One region of the Vibrio sp. QJM3NY_15 genome, then DNA from elsewhere that is predicted to be linked to it. Evidence: riboswitches for the same ligand, from Rfam matches in the RefSeq annotation. Region 1 holds a riboswitch; each other region holds the start of a gene.

The links. A riboswitch is a leader RNA that binds a small molecule or an ion and turns the genes downstream of it on or off. The one in region 1 is predicted to bind thiamine pyrophosphate.
Region 2: another riboswitch for thiamine pyrophosphate. It lies ahead of thiB (thiamine ABC transporter substrate binding subunit); the one in region 1 lies ahead of thiD (bifunctional hydroxymethylpyrimidine kinase/phosphomethylpyrimidine kinase).
Region 3: another riboswitch for thiamine pyrophosphate. It lies ahead of thiC (phosphomethylpyrimidine synthase ThiC); the one in region 1 lies ahead of thiD (bifunctional hydroxymethylpyrimidine kinase/phosphomethylpyrimidine kinase).

The regions. Positions count from the first base shown of each region.
Region 1 covers NZ_CM173518.1:1,296,256-1,300,474, reverse strand. Annotated here, with positions in the region: gene AC3CKG_RS22110 (ABC transporter ATP-binding protein) at 1-696, opposite strand, end outside; gene thiD (bifunctional hydroxymethylpyrimidine kinase/phosphomethylpyrimidine kinase) at 686-1,579, opposite strand; TPP riboswitch at 1,676-1,787, opposite strand; gene AC3CKG_RS22100 (DMT family transporter) at 1,886-2,803, opposite strand; gene AC3CKG_RS22095 (helix-turn-helix domain-containing protein) at 2,877-3,617, opposite strand; gene AC3CKG_RS22090 (DUF2999 family protein) at 3,862-4,113, opposite strand.
Region 2 covers NZ_CM173517.1:3,241,134-3,245,352, forward strand. Annotated here, with positions in the region: gene thiP (thiamine/thiamine pyrophosphate ABC transporter permease ThiP) at 1-1,381, opposite strand, end outside; gene thiB (thiamine ABC transporter substrate binding subunit) at 1,468-2,460, opposite strand; TPP riboswitch at 2,514-2,633, opposite strand; gene AC3CKG_RS14540 (flavin prenyltransferase UbiX) at 2,677-3,300, opposite strand; gene mpl (UDP-N-acetylmuramate:L-alanyl-gamma-D-glutamyl-meso-diaminopimelate ligase) at 3,334-4,219, opposite strand, start outside.
Region 3 covers NZ_CM173517.1:3,570,471-3,574,689, forward strand. Annotated here, with positions in the region: gene thiC (phosphomethylpyrimidine synthase ThiC) at 1-1,870, opposite strand, end outside; TPP riboswitch at 2,000-2,098, opposite strand; gene crcB (fluoride efflux transporter CrcB) at 2,161-2,544, opposite strand; gene AC3CKG_RS16115 (multicopper oxidase family protein) at 2,645-4,027, opposite strand.

The DNA.
Region 1 (4,219 bases):
TAACACTCTTGGTGTCGCTGTATTAGGCACAGACAGTGACTGTGCACTCGCCGGTGTGCCTTGCAACACATACAAGTTATCTGCCAAACGCACCGCTTCTTGTGGATCATGAGTAATCAACACAACGGTTTTATCTCTTAACAATTCACACGCTAAACTTTGCAGCTTGTGTCTTGTTACCGCATCCAGCGCAGAGAAAGGCTCATCCATCAGCACCACTGGCTTGTCTTGCATTAAGGTGCGAGCCAAAGCAACACGCTGACGCATACCGCCAGACAATTGATCCGGCATCGCATTCGCATAATCGACCAAGCCAACCGCAGCGAGCAACTCTAGTGCTTGATTGGTTTGCTGTGCTTTATCAGAAGCTGGATTTTGAAAGCGATGACTCAGGCATACATTGTCGATAACCGACAGCCATGGCAGTAACAAATCCTGCTGCGCCATGTAAGCGATGCGATCCGTTAAAGGCAGTTCATCAGAGGTTACCAATGTGCCCTGCCACTCCACCTTGTCGTCCAACAAGCCTGCCAGATAACGCAATACCGTGGTTTTCCCGCAGCCACTTCTACCCAACAATACCGTCCACTTACCTGCGTTTAAGCTAAGCGACAATCCCGATAAGGTTGCGTGCTCGCTGTCGTTATAACGTAAGGAGGCATTGCTGAGTTGAACGCCAACCGTATTAACGGACATTGCCGTGTCCAGCGAAGAAGTGATTTACAGGGCCATGACCTTGACCTACTTGAAGTTCGTCAGCATGGGCAATCGCGCGCGAAATGTATTGTTTGCCTAGGTCAACTGCCTCTGAAAGCGTGTTGCCTTGAGCCAAGAAAGAAGCAATGGCAGAAGAGAGCGTACAGCCCGTGCCATGGGTGTTTCTGGTAGGAAAGCGCTTCGCGCTAATCAAAGCAGATGTGGTTGGCAGAATCAGTAAGTCGTTACTGTTCTCATCCTTCTCTAAGTGACCGCCTTTTAGCAGGACAGCTTTAGCACCTAGTGCGCGTAAGTCTTCAATCATGCCCTGCATTTCGGCTTCGCTTTCAGGTACCGCTTTGCCTGTAAGTGCAGCGCCTTCTGGCAAGTTAGGGGTGATGATGTCTGCCAGCGGAATTAATTCTTGTTTCAGCGTCGTAATTGCTGAGTTTTCTAACAGCAGATCACCACTTGTCGCGACCATGACAGGGTCAATCACTAAGTGTTTAGGTTGGTACTTCTTAATTTTGTCTGCAACGACTTTGATGATTTGCGAATCCGCCAACATGCCGACTTTTACTGCCACAATATTGAGATCAGTAAAAACCGCATCTAACTGGCTAGCGACATGGTCGAGTGGAATAGGAAAAATTGCTGACACGCCTTGCGTGTTCTGGGAAGTGATAGCGGTAATCACAGAACAAGCAAAACTACCGGTAGCAGACATGGCTTTAATATCAGCTTGGATACCGGCACCGCCGCCACTGTCAGAACCCGCGATGGTTAAAACAATCGGAGTATTCGTGCGAATCGTGTCTTCAGCAGAGTGCTGCTGTGTTGAGGATTTTGGAGTTGAGGCTTTTGAAATAGAACTGTGTGTCATTGTCGCTCCTACTATCTTACAAGACGTAGGAGAACGAACACTGATCGAAGGAGAAGTCGCATTAGGCTCATGAAAGCTTTCATGGGTGCAGACGTAGATCGAGTGCTTATAGTTCCCTACGCCAGTGTTAACTGAATCAGGTTCAACGGGTCTCGATTAACGATCTCAGCAAACACCAAATAAGGTATGTGCCCCCCGACTATTGATAGCGATAGTAACAGCACTCTCACAACTGAGATACTGATTTTATTCAATTATAAGAATTACACATGAAAAAATTTCAATTAGGCAAAACAAAACAAATACTTATAACGTTCCTTTAGATGGCTTCGACTGTATAAACAAGCACAGCACAATCAGAGACATACCTAACCAGCCTGTAAAAGGAATCAGCTCACCGACAACACAAACGGCAAGCACCGCTGCGACTACTGGTTCAAACAAGGTCAGCAGATTGGCACTGCTCGCAGTGACGTGACGTAAACCAAAACTGAACGCGATATAACCCAAGCATTGTGGAATCAGCGTAAGATAACTGATGACTAATACGTTGGTCTGTGAGGAAAACAGGTTATCACCAGTAAACCAGAGCGTTGGCAGCAACAGCATCGCACCGAGGCCAAAAATACTGCCCATCGCCGCTTGTGACTTAATCCCTTTATCGATCAGTGCTTTGGTCGCCCAAGAATAAATGGCGTAACACAACCCAGCGACCAGACCTAAGCCAATACCTAACAGCTTGAGATCATCACCGGATTCATTCGCCGATGAAGATTCTGAAAACACCAACAGCCCAATACCTACCACACCAATCGCAAAGCTAGTAAGCCAACGTTTGTTGATATTATTCTTTTTGCTAATCAGACACTCTAATAGTGCCGAAAAGAAAGGTGCGGTAGCAATCGAAACCACGGTACCAATCGCCACACCTGATAATTTCATTGAGGAATAGAAAGCTAAAGGATAGACCGCCAAAGCCAAAGCGCTCACTGCCAACAGCTTCTTGTTCTGCAAAAGTTTGTCGAAAGCGAATAGGATTTTTCGATACGCCAAGCCCGCTTGCATTAGGCCACCGACCCCCATAGAGAAAGCACCAATCGCTAATGGGCTGAGATCAGGCGCAAAACTTGCGGCGGTGCCTGTCGTGCCCCATAAAATAGAAGCAAACAAGATGGCCAAAGTGCCCGTTTGGAATTCGTTAACGCGATTGATGGCAAGATTCATATCTATTATCCAATTTTCAGTTGTGAAATAGATAATAGTGAAGATTGATATAAGTTAGTTTGCTAAAAGGACGCTATTGTTGTTTCGAAAGACTGTCTTTCATTGAGCCTAGAAACGTCCTTGGGGACATCCCAAAGTGCTGAGAGAAGCGACGACTGAAAGCAGACACATCACTATAGCCCACATTTTCAGCAATCAATTGAACCGGTAAATCGGTATGAGTTAACAAGGCTTGAGCTTTCTCCATACGATATCGAGTGATGTATTTAAGCGCACTGATATCCAAGCACTCTTTGAAGCGTTTTTTGAATTGAGTAGAACTCAAACAGGCCGTTTCTGCAAGTTGTGGAATAGAGAGAGGTTGGGCGTAATTATCCGCTATCAGCCTTTGTACCGCACGGATTCTTGGGTCGATGCTCTTGCTGACTTGTTGTTGCTCTAACAGCAATGAAAACACATCCAAAACTGATGACTCAATGCCACTATCGACCTGATATTCCAGCTGCTTTTCAACAAACAGCAAGAAGCTCATTAAAGGTGGCGTGATCGTGAAAACCGAGAGCTCATGCTCTAACAAGTGCTGCGGCAACTCTGCCATATCTGCGACAATAAACCGCGCTGCTTCATCCGCCTTAAACGCATGCGCTGTGGTTACCGGAATCACCACACATTCGCCCACGGCCACTTTGCCAACATACCCCACCATTTCGATATTAATACTGCCTTGGATCGGCAATACCAATTGATGATGGTCCTCATGAGCATGGGTATTAAATTGCTTGGTGTAAGATCGAATGCTTAAGCTAGATTTCATGATCAACGCCTGAGTAGATCGGTTTAGAACGAGTTAAAACACGAAAGTACATGATTTGAACAAGTGAGTCACATCGGGTTGGCATTTGTTAGTACCCTAACCCATTCTAATGGCGATCAAAAAAGCCGCTCAAGCATCAATCACAATGCTCAAACGGCTTTTTATTAGAGTCTAATTAGCGCTGCCAAGAACCGTTAGCCAAACCGGCTATCGCTCATGAGCTCAATCGCTAGATCACACTCACTTATTTTTGAAGTTGCTCTTTAGCGGCTTCAACCTTAGAAAAATCTAGGCCAAGCTCTTCAACTGCTTCTTTGATTAGCGCAGGGTTTTGCATTACCTGACCCATCAGCATTTGAAGCTTATCTTGTGGTAAACCAAGTTGGCTGATTGTCGCCATTGCTGCAAGAGGGTTCTCGGTCAACGTTTTGAATATCTCGCTGATCTGCTCGTCGCTAATATTGTTCTCTTTCAACATCGCTAAAATCGGGTTCATTTTTTTGCCTTTGAAACACTAAATTAAGTAGGAGCACAGCATACCATCTAGCTGTGCTCGATTGTACTAGCAAGTGAAGCTTTGGTTTAACACGAACTGTGCTTTT
Region 2 (4,219 bases), on a different replicon from region 1:
AGAATGCGTGCGCCATAGGTTTACGTAATGCCCGCCATTCCACGAGTCTGAATCGGGTAAAGCCGGTCATCCCTAAGCTCGCGCACACATATTGATACTGCTGAGACAGGTGCAACATAGGTTGAGCCAAGGTTTTAATCACGTAAGGCAGCGCCATCAAACTGTTTACTGCAATCACAATAAAGAAAGCCAAGCTGAACACATCGGTAAATGAACGCAGCAATAAGAAAAGACCAGTACTGATGACTAGACCCGGCGTCACTAAGATAATAGTGCCAATCAGTTCGATTTTATCGGCTCGAAAATTCTTATTCTGCAAACGCCACGCACGACTGGTAAGCAGTATCGCAATACCAATAAAAACGGCGATAACACTGGCCAAAGAAGCGACACGAACTGAGGTCATTAACGCCGCCCAAAACGGTTCACTGCTGAGTACCGTCAATGCTTGTGAATTAATACCACTAAAGATAACCATGGCTAATGGCGGCAATACCAGCATTGAGACTACGATGATCCAAAAGCTATCCCAAGCCTTTGACCACCAGCTGTCCTTAACCAAATATTTCTCTTCCGACAGCTGGCTGGCTGTCACGGAGATAGGCTTAGACAGGCGCTGAATACTCACCGCTAACACACCACACAGTAGCATTTGCCATATTGCGAGTAACGCACCAGCCTGTAAGTCAAAGTCGAATTTAATCGCTTGATAGATGGCTAGTTCAATAGTGGTCGATTTCGGGCCGCCACCAAGAGCCATCACTGTCGCAAAGCTGGTAAAGCACAACATGAAAACTAAACCACAAACATGTGGTAATTGCTGCCTTAAACGCGGCCATTCAACCCATTTGAATTTATTCCAATGGCTCATCCCCAAATGCGCACACAGCTTGTGTTGCTCGGCAGGCACGGTATCCAAAGCTTGTAAAAGTAAACGGCTAGCATAAGGCAGATTAAAGAAGACATGCGCCAGCAAAATGCCATTCAAGCCATAAATCGAGAATGGTAATTCAATGTCGAAGTTAGCCAAAAATTTAGCTAACCAACCACTATTCCCATAAATCGCGAGCAAGCCAAAGACACCGACTAACACAGGCAGAACCAAAGTCGACGCGAACAGTCTTAACAACAAAGCTCGTCCAAAAAATTGCCTGCGACACAGAGCGTGAGCAACGGGTATAGCAAAGCCAACACTCAGCACAGTTGAGAGTATCGCTTGATAAAAACTGAATTTCGTTACATGCCAATAGTAAGGATCTGACCATACTTGGCTGATATCAAGAGAAGGGGCATTGCTAAGCAATGCCCCAACTGCTGAAACCACGAAGGCGGTAATGAGTATCGCAACCCAGATCCCGACCTTAGGTGTTTTCTTTATCATAAATAAATTATTTACCGTAAATGGCTCATTCCAAACATCACGAATAAGCCTTTTAATTACAGGACGCTCATTTTTTTAATAGTAAGTTAAAAAGTAAGTGCACTCTGCCATTCACGAATCCAAGGCTTGCGCTTAGCGGCAATTTCTTCAGGCGTAAAGCTCAGAGCTTTCTGCGGTACCGTTAACTGTTCGAACCCTTTTGGTAGTTCGATGTCAGTCACTGGGTACATCCAGTTGCCCGTTGGCATCGCTGATTGGAACTCGTCACTTAGAATAAACGCCATAAACTCATCAGCAAGTTTCTCGTTCTTGCTGCCTTTGACCTTAGCTGCCACTTCAACTTGAGTGTAATGACCTTCTTCAAAGCTTGCTGCTGCGTACTTAGAATCACTTTCTGCAATGATGTGGTAAGCCGGAGAAGTCGTGTAAGACAACACTAAATCCGACTCGCCTTCTAAGAACATAGAGTAAGCTTCAGACCAACCTTTAGTCACAGTAACCGTTTTCTGAGCGAGCTTCTTCCACGCGGCTGTCGCTTCATCACCGTAAACCGACTTCATCCATAGCATCATGCCTTGGCCTGGTGTTGATGTACGTGGATCTTGATAGATAACCTTGAGGTCATCACGCTGCTCAACCAATTCTTTCAAACTCTTAGGCGGGTTTGCTAATTTCTCTTTGTTATAGATAAACGCAAAGTAACCAAAATCATAAGGAACAAAGGTGCTGTCGTTCCAACCGTTAGGAAGTGTCACTGATGACGTATCAACACTGTGCTCAGCTAATAAGCCCGTCGCTTTCGCCTCAGCCATTAGATTGTTATCTAGGCCTAACACGATGTCTGCTTTGCTGTTACCACCTTCAAGACGCAAGCGGTTAAGAATAGACACGCCATCTTCTAGCGCGACAAAATTCACATCACAGCCACACTTTTCTTCAAATGCTTTTTCAACGACAGGACGAGGGCCCCAATCCGCAGCAAAAGAATCATAGGTATATACAGTTAGAGTATTGTCTGCAGCAACGGCAGAAAAAGAGATGGCTGTAGTAACAGCAAGGGTTGTTAATGTGAATTTCACTGGACGCTCTCCATGGTCTGAGCGGCACAGGTTTGAGGGAGGAGAACGGTAGAAGTTGTTCCTAACTCAATTCCTACGCCAGCATTATCTGGTTCAGGTTTACGGGTCCCAAGCACTTGCTTGATCTCAGCTCGCATTCATTATTTGAATGGTTAGCTCCCCGATGAGTGTTCAGAATTGTAATTCGAATTTTAACAATAAGCTATCAAGTTTGGATCAATTACGTTGATCGTAACCCCAACGTGGCACTAAACCTTGCTCAATACCAAGATGATCCAAAATACGCGCCACCATAAAATCGACCAGATCTTCGATCGACTTAGGTTGGTGATAAAAACCCGGAGCCGCAGGCATGATCGTTACGCCCATGGTCGAGAGTTTGTGCATGTTCTCTAGATGCAGCGTAGAAAATGGCGTCTCACGAACCACCAACAGCAGCTGGCCTCGCTCTTTCATAACCACATCAGCAGCTCGCTCAATCAGGTTATCTGATAGACCATGAGCAATTGAAGCTAAGCTTCCCGCAGAACATGGACACACCACCATCTGCTTCGGTGCTGCAGAACCAGAGGCAACCGGTGAGAACCAGTCATCTTTGCCACACACCACCAGCTTTTCTGGGTCGCAACCTAAATGCTTAACCAAAGCTTGTTTCGCAGCATCTGGCCCAGCAGGTAACTTAAGTTCATGCTCAGTCGCCAACACCACTCGCGCTGCCGACGATATCAGCAAATAGACCTGATAATCTGCCGCCAATAGGCATTCAAGTAAACGCAGTCCGTAAGGCGCACCAGATGCGCCTGTGAAAGCGAGGGTTATAGCTTTATCGTGTTTTGTCATGTTCTCAATTACTTCAAATTATAGGGTCTTGGATCAGTTAGCCCTGAGTGCCAACGCATCCAACAGTTTCTGGTGAATACCACCAAAGCCACCGTTACTCATTACCAAGATTTGGTCGCCCGCTTGTGCCTCTGAGACAATTTTAGCAACGAATACGTCCATGTCATCACTCACGTGTGCGGGTTGATGGCACGCATCGGCCACGTCTTGTACAGACCAATCAATGTTATCCGGTTGGAATAAGTAGGTAGAATCCGCCTGCTTGAGCGAATCAGCCAAGGTTTCTTTGTGCACACCACGCTTCATGGTGGCAGAACGAGGCTCTAAAACGGCAATGATTTTCTTTGTGTCGACCTTATTACGTAAGCCACCCAGCGTAAGTTCAATCGCTGTAGGGTGATGAGCAAAATCGTCATAGACAGAAACACCTGCCACTTCGCCTTTAAACTCTAAGCGACGCTTGGTATTAATGAACGTCGCCAGTGATTCGCACCCTAAATCGGGGGTGACACCCACATGCCTTGCCGCCGCAATCGCCATCAAAGCATTGTTGACGTTATGATCGCCAACCAAATCCCAGTCTACGGTTCCAACACATTCGCCTTGGAGGTACACCTCAAATTTAGAGCCGTCTTTAACCAGTTTCTTGGCATCCCAATCACCGAGTTCACCACTCGACTCAGTTTCACTCCAGCAGCCACGAGATAACACATCTTGGATCGCGGTATCTTGCTTCGGTGAGAAAATACGACCATTACTTGGCACAGTGCGAACCAAATGATGGAACTGTCGCTTGATCGCTTCAAGATCGTCAAAGATATCCGCATGATCAAATTCGAGATTATTCATCACTAACGTTCTTGGGTGGTAATGAACAAACTTAGACCGCTTATCAAAAAAAGCACTGTCGTATTCGTCG
Region 3 (4,219 bases), on a different replicon from region 1:
TCTGACGCATCCCTTCCAACGGGTTATCTAGCATCTTAATCTCGATAGCCTGATCCGCGGCTACTTGTTCGGTATCTTTCGCATACTCTCTGACTTCCTGAGAGATCTTCATCGAGCAGAATTTAGGTCCACACATTGAGCAGAAGTGAGCAACCTTACCGGATTCTTGTGGCAGAGTTTCATCATGGAAAGAACGTGCTGTTTCAGGGTCTAAAGCTAGATTAAATTGGTCTTCCCAACGGAATTCAAAACGTGCTTTAGATAATGCATTATCTCGGATTTGTGCGCCCGGGTGCCCTTTCGCAAGGTCAGCAGCGTGTGCAGCAAGCTTGTATGTAATCAGGCCGGTCTTCACATCTTCTTTATTTGGTAGACCTAAATGCTCTTTAGGCGTGACATAACAGAGCATCGCACAGCCGTACCAACCAATCATGGCCGCGCCAATACCAGAGGTAATATGGTCGTAACCAGGGGCAATATCTGTCGTCAATGGGCCTAAAGTATAGAAAGGCGCTTCATGGCAGTGTTCTAACTGCTCATCCATGTTCTCTTTGATTAGGTGCATTGGCACATGTCCTGGGCCTTCAATGATCACCTGCACGTCGTATTCCCAAGCTACCTTAGTCAACTCACCTAAAGTACGTAACTCCGAGAATTGAGCCTCATCATTAGCATCTGCAATAGAACCCGGGCGTAGGCCATCACCCAATGACAGGGCAACATCGTACTTCGCACAGATCTCGCAGATCTCGCGGAAGTGAGTATAAAGGAAGCTCTCTTGGTGATGTGCAAGACACCATTTCGCGATAATAGATCCACCACGAGAGACAATACCTGTCAAACGTTTAGCCGTCATCGGAACGTAGCGAAGCAACAAACCTGCGTGGATAGTGAAGTAATCAACACCCTGCTCTGCTTGTTCAATCAAGGTATCGCGCATCACTTCCCAATTAAGGTCTTCCGCAACGCCATTCACTTTTTCAAGGGCTTGATACATAGGAACCGTACCAATTGGTACAGGGCTATTACGTAAAATCCATTCGCGAGTCTCGTGGATATTACGGCCAGTGGAAAGGTCCATTACGGTGTCGCCGCCCCAACGAGTTGACCATACTAGCTTCTCAACTTCTTCTTCAATCGAAGAGCTTACTGAAGAGTTACCAATATTAGCGTTCACCTTCACTAAGAAGTTTCGACCAATAATCATCGGTTCTGATTCTGGGTGGTTGATGTTTGAAGGGATGATAGCTCGACCTTCAGCAACCTCTTTACGCACAAACTCAGGAGTAATTTCTTTCGGCAGGTTTGCGCCAAAGTTATGACCAGGATGTTGGTGGTTCAACTGCTCATCAGCAAACTTCTGACGTCCCATGTTCTCACGTATAGCAATGTACTCCATCTCAGGAGTGATAATCCCCTGACGAGCATAGTGCAGCTGAGTAACACATTGATTGCCAGTCGCGCGACGAATTCTAGGTAGGTTGCCGTAACGAAGGTCGTCTAGAGTTTCATCTTCTAAACGTTCTTTAGTGTAAACAGAGCTTACATCGTCTAACAGTTCCGTATCACCACGCTCATCAATCCATTGCTCACGCAACTTAGGAAGGCCGCTATACAGGTCTATTTGATGTGTGGGGTCAGTGTAAACACCTGAGGTATCGTAAACTTGAATGGGTACATTAGGTTCGAATACAGGCTCTTTTTTGGTACCACCGACAAGGCTATCAGCGAGTGATATTTCTCGTACAGGGACTTGAATATCTTCTCGAGATCCTTGGATGTAAGCTTTTTTTGAATTTGGATAAGGTTGTACGGATAAAGAATCGATGAAATTCTTCGCTTCCAGTCTTGCTTGTTTACGACTCGACATAGCATTTTTCCTTGGCTTTTAGCCATTATTTATAGGGATAAAAATGCTTGACGGATTAGATGCTACAAGAGGGATCACGGTAAGAAATACAGTTGTGATCTGGAGATAGATCTCTAGAAGGATTCTAGTTAGATATCTACTCTTGTTCCCTTCGCAGGTATTAGCCTGATCAGGTTCAACGGATCCCGAGTTAACGGTCTCAGCCATATGGCACTCCGACAAGTTCGATCGAGTATATAAAAACGGCTTAGATAAACCAAGCCGAGTTGTTAACAAATCGTAAGAAAGTTTTAAGACTTTATCAAAAGTTGGAAGCCGATCCATGCTGCTGAGATGCTGAGAACCACGTTGAGTAACACATTGAGTCCCATCTTAAAGAAAGCACCCTGCTGCATAAGAAGCACGTTATCCATCGAAAATGTAGAAAATGTAGTCAGTGCTCCAAGGAAGCCAAGACCGATAATTTGTCTCCATGGTTCTGTCGCAACCATCTCATTCTCAAACGCTGCGATGAGTAAGCCCATAATTAAAGAGCCAATCACGTTAACAGTTAGCGTACCATAAGGAAAACCACGCCCTAGCATCACCACACATAACTCTGAAATCAAATAGCGCGAACAAGCACCAAATGCGCCACCAATGGCAATAAAACCTAAAATAGATAACTGACCCATGAATCCTCCCAAACAATAATCCCTATATTCTAGCTTTAACGCCGATAAAAGCGAGGGTAGAAACTAAGAATGCATGCGCAAATATTAAACGTTACAGGTGTCACTTAACTTCGATATATCCCATTAAACCCGTTTTCATGTGTTCTATAACATGACAGTGATACATCCAACGTCCTGGGTTGTCCGCAACAAATGCGGCTTTCGCTCGACCGTTTTTTCCAAGTAGCACGGTATCGGTGTGGAAAGGTTCTTCAATTTTTTTACCATCACGTTCCAATACAGTGAATGTATGACCATGAATATGAATCGGGTGATGATATTGAGTGACGTTCTTAAGATCGAATATGTAAGTCTTACCTAGATCTAAAGTCGCCAACGGCTCAGGGATATTGTCTTTGCTCATCCCCTCCCACGCTCGTTTATTAGTAAGCCAAAATTTAGGCATCGATTTACCATCTTTAGATACAGGTGAAACTGCACCCTCCCACTCGAACACGAAATCGATCTCTTCAGCATTAGCAAGATCTAGGTTAGGTACTGGATTCAATGGTAATAATGGCAACACTCGCTCTTGAGTAAATGCTGAATCTACGACTTCAAATTCACACAAAGAAAATGGGAAACGCCCCTTCATTTGGAGAACGTTAATTCGCTCACCAGCTTTAGGAGCGATCAGTCCGATATCAACACGCATACCCGGACCAATTTTATGTTGAGTCAGTTTATAAGGCGTTTTCACAGGGTTACCATCAATGGCAATCACCCATGCATCAGCCCCTTCGATAGCGATAGGATAAGTGATCGTATTATCGACATTGGCAATCCGCAGTCGAGTCGTTGCGTGCTGCTTTAATTGGTATACGGGTTCATGAACTCCATTAACACTACTCCACTCACCAGGAGTGCCCATACGAGCACTGAGTCGTGGAATCATTAAGTCTTTCCATTGACCTTGCTTGTCGATATGCCAATGTTTAAGCATCAATGCGTGTTCTTCGTCAAATTGCACGGGAGTGCTTTCTTCTACGATAATAAGACCAACCAACCCCATCCCAAGTTGTTTAACGCTATTCATATGTGGGTGATACCAAAATGTGCCGGCATCTGGCGGCGTAAACTCATAAATGAATGTTTCACCTGGCATGATTGGTGGCTGACTTAAAAAGGGAACTCCATCCATTTCGATAGGAATTCTTAAGCCATGCCAATGAATAGTCGTCGGCTCTGATAGCTTATTCGTAAAACGAATTGTGACCTTTTCACCCTGTCGACATCGAATCGTCGGAGCTGGAATCTGTCCATTAAAGGCTAAAACATTGGTATCAAATCCCGCGACTAACTCAGCCATTGAAGGTTCAGCAGTTAAGTCATAGACATACTTACCTTGCCCACCAACAGACTGCTTCATAGAACAAGCGGGCAAAACAGTTAGTGCGGATATAGCGAGAGATGATTGAATAAACTTACGACGGGAAATATCCATATTTGTTGCCTTTTAGTAATAACGACCAAAATGTAACAAAATATTGAGAATAATTCTCATAAAGAAGTGGGGATTGTGCTGTTGGTTGTTTATAAAAGAGGCAGGGATAAGTGAGCACTTACCTTTCTAAGGCCAAATATCATCCAAGGCAAGAAGTGACAGCTTAAATATCACACATATAGAAAGCCAAAA